Regions from separate parts of the Vibrio sp. R10-SG3-ISO10 genome, predicted to be linked through region 1. Evidence: riboswitches for the same ligand, from Rfam matches in the RefSeq annotation. Region 1 holds a riboswitch; each other region holds the start of a gene.

Region 1 (2,201 bases):
CAGGCTTTCAAAACCTTCAGGCAGTGCAACCTCAGTGACTGGGTACATCCAGTTGCCTGTTGGCATTGCTGATTGGAACTCATCACTTAGAATAAAGTTCATGAACTCATCTGCTAGCTTTTGATTTTTAGACGCTTTTACTTTCGCAGCCACTTCCACTTGAGTGTAGTGACCTTCGGCAAAATCAGCGGCGGCATACTTGTTGTCACTTTCGGCAATCAAGTGATAAGCAGGAGATGTGGTGTAAGAGAGAACCAGATCAGACTCACCTTCGAGGAACATTGAATACGCTTCAGACCAACCTTTAGTGACGGTTACGGTTTTCTTGGCAAGATTTTGCCAAGCCTGAGTCACATCATCGCCGTAAACAGACTTCATCCACAGCATCAGACCTTGCCCTGGTGTTGAAGTGCGTGGATCTTGATAGATCACTTTCAGATCATCGCGTGATTCCACCAGTTCTTTTAAGCTTTTTGGTGGGTTAGCTAGCTTCTCTTTGTTGTAAACAAAAGCAAAGTAACCGAAATCATAAGGGACGAAGGTTTTGTCCGCCCAGCCATTTGGCAAAGCAACCTTGCTGGTGTCTACGCTATGTTCAGCCAACAAACCTGTTTTTTTCGCTTCCGCCATCAGGTTGTTGTCTAAGCCTAAAATAATATCCGCTTTGCTGTTATCGCCTTCTAAACGCAGACGGTTAAGGATAGAGACACCATCATCCAATGCGACGAAATTAACATCACAACCACAATGCGCTTCAAATGCTTTTTCTACGATTGGACCTGGGCCCCAATCGGCGGCAAAAGAGTCGTAGGTATAGACAGTTAAACTGTTTTCTGCGGCTGTCGCTGGAACTGTCGCTAGCACTGCTAACGCAAGGGAACTTATTGAAATGGTGCTTAGAGTGTTTTTCACTGCTCGCTCTCTCCTTGTTTGAGCGGCACAGGTTTGAGAAGCGGAGTTCAAATCCAAACTCAATTCCTACGCCAGCATTATCTGGTTCAGGTACACGGGTCCCAAGCGATGGCTCGATCTCAGCTGACGCTAACATAAGTTAGGTCAATAGCTCCCCGATGAGTAACGGTCGAATTGTAATAGTTATGTGACTCAATAGCTAGCGCCGTTCACATATCAGCTCTGACGGGAGTCATAGCCCCAGCGAGGAACCAATCCTTGATCTACTCCTAGGTGGTCGAGAATACGCGCGACCATAAAATCAACCAGATCATCAATCGATTTCGGTTGATGATAAAAACCTGGTGCAGCAGGCATGATGGTCACGCCCATTTGTGACAGCTTGTGCATGTTCTCGAGATGCAGGGTAGAGAATGGCGTCTCGCGAACCACCAACAGTAGTTGACCACGCTCTTTCATCACCACGTCTGCGGCACGTTCAATCAGGTTATCAGACATACCGTGCGCAATCGCCGCAACGCTGCCTGCTGAGCAAGGACAGACGACCATCTGTTTCGGCGCAGCAGAGCCAGATGCCACCGGAGAGAACCAGTCATCTTTACCGCATACAATCAGCTTGTCTGGGTCGCAATTGAGATGCTCAACCAAAGTTTGCTTAGCCGAATCAGGATTAGCTGGCAGTTTAAGGTCATGTTCAGTTGCAAGCACCACTCTCGCAGCGGATGAAACAAGCAGATAAACTTGATAATCAGCAGCCAGAAGGCGCTCTAATAGGCGTAAACCATAAGGAGCACCAGAGGCACCGGTAAAGGCTAAGGTGATGGCTTTTTGTTGTTTAATCATATAAAAAAACTACACTATTGCTCTAGCTTTGCCAGAAGCTTATTGTGAATACCTTCGAACCCGCCATTGCTCATAACCAAAATCTGGTCACCCGAACTAGCACTAGCAACAATTTGCTCCACTAGCTCATCGACATTATCTGAGGTTTGCGCAGGTTGATCACATTGAGCTGCAATATCTTCCACCGACCAATCAATCGAGTCGGGTTGATATAAAAACACCTGATCGGCTTTTTGTAACGAAGCGGCCAACGTATCCTTGTGAACACCTCGCTTCATTGTAGCGCTGCGTGGTTCGAGTACCGCGATAATTTTGCTATCGCCGACCTTATTACGTAATCCACCGAGCGTCAGTTCAATCGCGGTCGGATGATGGGCAAAATCGTCGTAAACCGTGATGCCATTGACCTCACCTTTGATCTCCAAGCGGCGTTTGGTATTGATAAA
Region 2 (2,201 bases), on a different contig from region 1:
CCAAGGGTATAAAACGGCGCTTCATGGCAGTGCTCTAGCTGCTCTTCCATGTTCTCTTTGATCATATGCATCGGAATATGGCCTGGACCTTCAATAATGACCTGAACGTCATATTCCCAAGCAATCTTGGTTAGCTCACCTAGAGTACGAAGCTCAGCAAACTGCGCTTCATCGTTCGCATCGGCTACTGAGCCAGGACGCAAGCCATCACCAAGAGAAAGCGCCACGTCATACTTGGCACAAATTTCACAAATCTCGCGGAAGTGAGTATATAGGAAGCTTTCCTGATGATGTGCTAAACACCATTTCGCGATAATAGAACCACCACGAGAAACAATGCCAGTGACACGTTTTGCCGTCATAGGCACATAGCGAAGCAATAACCCTGCGTGAATAGTGAAGTAATCGACGCCCTGCTCTGCTTGCTCAATCAGAGTATCGCGCATCACTTCCCAGTTGAGGTTTTCCGCAATGCCGTTCACTTTTTCAAGCGCTTGGTACATTGGCACAGTACCGATCGGCACCGGACTGTTACGTAGAATCCACTCACGAGTTTCGTGAATATTACGCCCAGTAGACAGATCCATAACAGTATCGCCACCCCAGCGAGTCGCCCATACGAGCTTCTCAACCTCTTCCTCAATTGAAGATGTCACTGATGAATTACCGATATTAGCGTTTACTTTAACTAAGAAGTTACGCCCAATAATCATTGGTTCAGATTCTGGGTGGTTAATATTGGAAGGGATAATCGCTCGACCTTCTGCGACTTCTTTACGAACAAATTCTGCAGTAATGTCTTTGGGTAAGTTGGCCCCGAAGCTTTGACCAGGATGCTGTTGATTCAGCACCTCATCGCGATAATGAGCGCGACCCATATTTTCACGTAGGGCGATGTATTCCATCTCAGGGGTAACGATACCCTTGCGCGCATAGTGCAGCTGAGTGACACACTGACCATCTTTAGCACGTCTAATTCGTGGCAAATTGCCATAACGTAGCTCATCAAGCGTCTCGTCTTCTAAACGCTCCTTAGTGTATACCGAGCTAACATCGTCGAGTAATTCAGTATCAGCTCGTTCTTCAATCCACCCTTCTCTTAGCTTTGGTAGGCCGCTGTAAAGGTCAATAGTGTGTTCTGGGTCAGTGTATACACCGGAAGTATCGTAAACACGTACAGGCTCATTAGGTTCGAAAATAGGCGCTTCTTTTGTGCCTCCGATAAGACTATCCGCGAGTGAGATTTCTCGCATAGGCACACGAATATCTGGGCGTGAACCCTCTACATAGACTTTGCTTGAATTTGGGTACGGCTGTACCGAAAGTGTATCAATGAACTGTTTTGCTTCCAGTCTCGCTTGTTTGCGACTCGACATAGCATTTTTCCTTGCTTTGTTATTCTTAGATAAAAAGTAATGGGATAAAAATGCTTGGCGGAAAGATGCGACAAGAGGAATCGAATTATGACCTTATTAGTGTGCACTAATGGTATATAACAACATTCGACTATTTGATAGGTAACCAGACAGAACTCTGGTGTAGATATCTTCTCTTGTTCCCTTCGCAGATTTTAATCTGATCAGGTTCAACGGATCCCGAATTAACGGTCTCAGCCTTATGGCACTCCGACAAGTAATTGCAGTATATAAAAACGGCTTGGGTAAACCAAGCCGTGATGAACAATAATTAGCTAAATTTTAACCAACATTAGCTCTTGATGAGTATTTGAAAACCAATCCATGCAGCAGAAATGCTTAAAAAGACATTCAACAACACATTCAAACCCATCTTAAAAAAAGCGCCTTGCTGCATTAGAAGCACATTATCCATAGAGAACGTAGAGAAGGTGGTGAGTGCACCTAGAAAGCCCAATCCGATAATTTGGCGCCATGGCTCGGTGGCTAACATATCATTTTCAAATGCCGCAATAAGCAAACCCATAATGAAAGAACCAACCACGTTAACAGCTAGCGTACCGTAAGGAAATCCGCGCCCAAGAAGTGCAACACAAAGCTCAGAAACAAGATAACGAGAGCATGCACCAAATGCACCACCGAGTGCGATAAAACCCAATATTGAAAACTGACCCATAATTCCTCCGATTGACTGGGTGTATTGTAGCCAAAATACAAGCTCACGGAAGATCATAAATTAAGATTTAGCCATTACTAACTGCAAACATTTTAAAAGTTACAGGAGTC
Region 3 (2,201 bases), on a different contig from region 1:
CATCAGGGAAGCGCCAAGTTTTGGCTAGTTTTGCTCCAAGAGTAGGTGCTGTGATATCTAATATTTCTTCCTGAACCGCAATGGCACTTTCACCCGCTTCGGCTCTTTCTGCAATGGCTTTTGCTTGCTCTGGAACTAACGTATGAATCATCAACTCGCCAATGTTGTGTAATACGCCCGTTGTGAAAACTTCATTGCTATCCATGCCTGTCTCAACGGCAATTTTGCTAGCAATAATCGACACTTCGAACGTTTCTTCCCAGTATTTATCCATATCTAATGTTTTAATTCTAGGGAAGGCACTAGAGAGAACTGAAGCGACAACTAATGTTCTCACGGGGCCTGTTCCAACTCGAAGTAAGGCTTCATTTATCGAAGATACGCTTTTGCTTCCTCCAAAATGAGCTGAATTGGCAAGACGGAGCAATCTAGCGCTAAGAACTTGATCCGTTGCTATTTTATTCGCTAGTTCTTTAAAGTCGACATCACTTGTGTTGACCATATCGAGAAGCTCTTGAAGTACCTTCTGGATTCTCGGTAACTCGTTCAGTCGAGATAGTAGTGCCTCCTGGCTCATAGCTCTCTCCTTAATTCCATGTGAGCTAAGTTACTATAGTTCAGAAACTTATCCTGTTACAAAGATAAGCAATCAATACCATATGTGCGGGCTAATGTTTTGTTTGTTTTTTGTAGCATCGCACCAAATAAGTGATGCACTAAATTTACTTTTATTGTTATCATCTGCGGAAATAGTCGGGGAGCCTACCCAATAGGGAAAGGGCTGAGATCGCGAAGCGAGACCCGTTGAACCTGATTCAGTTAGCACTGACGTAGGGAACTATGCACACTAATTCCATTTCTCGGGTTTAGTGTACTCGCATTCGATAGTAAGTCTCTTTATGAGCGTTCTTTTCGTGGTCGAGAGTTCCTATACGTCTTGTAGTAGGAGCATCTATGCCACATTCACAAGACACAACACCTATTGTATTAACCATTGCTGGCTCTGACAGCGGTGGCGGCGCAGGCATCCAAGCGGATATTAAAGCGATGTCAGCGACAGGCAGTTACGCGTGCTCTGTCATTACAGCCATTACTTCGCAAAACACCCGAGGCGTGACCGCCATTCACCCGATTCCATTAGCGCATATTGAAAGCCAGCTCGATGCTGTATTTACTGATTTGAATGTCGTCGCGGTTAAGGTTGGTATGCTGGCTGATGCCGAAATCATCAAGGTTGTGGCGGCTAAAATACGTCAATACCAACCTAAGCATCTCGTGGTTGATCCTGTCATGGTTGCAACAAGCGGTGATCTATTACTAGAACAATCGGCAATCTCTACGCTCAAACAAGAACTGCTACCACTCGCGGATCTTATTACCCCGAACCTGCCTGAAGGGGCGGCTCTGATTGGTGGTGAGGTTCCTCAAGATGAAGAGCAAATGGGGGCGATGATCGAGTCATTACGCACGCTTGGGGCGAAAGCAGTGCTGCTTAAAGGTGGGCACTTAGAGAAAGACCAAAACAGTAATGATCTCCTTATTGAGCAAGAAAGCAGTGAGTTATTGAGCGCAAAACGTGTCGCGACCAAAAATACGCACGGTACAGGTTGCACCCTCTCTTCTGCCATTGCTTCATACCTTGCTCAAGGTAACCGTCTTCATAAAGCGGTGTATCTTGGTAAGCAATATATCTCTCAAGCCATTGCGCACGCCGATCAGTTAGATGTGGGTCAAGGTCATGGCCCAGTGAACCACTTTTTCTGTGGCCACACCAATGTGCGCTAAAGCGATCGGGATAGAGCTCAAGGCGTCACAGCTTCGCTATCTCGATAGCCCAACCCCGACCCTAACTGGCTTAGATATGCACATCCCAGCTGGGAAGTGGACAAGTCTGCTAGGTCGAAGCGGCTGCGGTAAAACCACGTTGTTGCGCTATTTAGCGGGTTTACTTGATAGCAAAGTGGAATGGAAGGGGACCCTTAAGCTAAGCCAAGGGCAAGACTTACATGAGCAAATTGCCTACATGGCCCAGCAGGACCTATTACTGCCTTGGTTAAATGTCATAGATAACGTTATGTTAAGCCGTAACTTTGGTGCGCAAAATGTTAAGCATGACAAAGCACTTCAGTTGCTTGAACAGGTTGGGTTAGCTGCCCATGTTAATAGTATGCCTGCTCAGTTATCTGGGGGAATGCGTCAGC

Evidence for each region. A riboswitch is a leader RNA that binds a small molecule or an ion and turns the genes downstream of it on or off. The one in region 1 is predicted to bind thiamine pyrophosphate.
Region 2: another riboswitch for thiamine pyrophosphate. It lies ahead of thiC (phosphomethylpyrimidine synthase ThiC); the one in region 1 lies ahead of thiB (thiamine ABC transporter substrate binding subunit).
Region 3: another riboswitch for thiamine pyrophosphate. It lies ahead of thiD (bifunctional hydroxymethylpyrimidine kinase/phosphomethylpyrimidine kinase); the one in region 1 lies ahead of thiB (thiamine ABC transporter substrate binding subunit).

What each region holds. Positions count from the first base shown of each region.
Region 1 is NZ_JCBDHG010000023.1:112,453-114,653, forward strand. It holds gene thiB (thiamine ABC transporter substrate binding subunit) at 1-891, opposite strand, end outside; TPP riboswitch at 959-1,080, opposite strand; gene AC6R16_RS18800 (flavin prenyltransferase UbiX) at 1,129-1,755, opposite strand; gene mpl (UDP-N-acetylmuramate:L-alanyl-gamma-D-glutamyl-meso-diaminopimelate ligase) at 1,770-2,201, opposite strand, start outside.
Region 2 is NZ_JCBDHG010000016.1:100,029-102,229, forward strand. It holds gene thiC (phosphomethylpyrimidine synthase ThiC) at 1-1,376, opposite strand, end outside; TPP riboswitch at 1,540-1,638, opposite strand; gene crcB (fluoride efflux transporter CrcB) at 1,708-2,091, opposite strand; gene AC6R16_RS08060 (multicopper oxidase domain-containing protein) at 2,200-2,201, opposite strand, start outside.
Region 3 is NZ_JCBDHG010000022.1:463,170-465,370, forward strand. It holds gene AC6R16_RS15580 (HDOD domain-containing protein) at 1-577, opposite strand, end outside; TPP riboswitch at 745-854, shown strand; gene thiD (bifunctional hydroxymethylpyrimidine kinase/phosphomethylpyrimidine kinase) at 955-1,785, shown strand; gene AC6R16_RS15590 (ABC transporter ATP-binding protein) at 1,775-2,201, shown strand, end outside.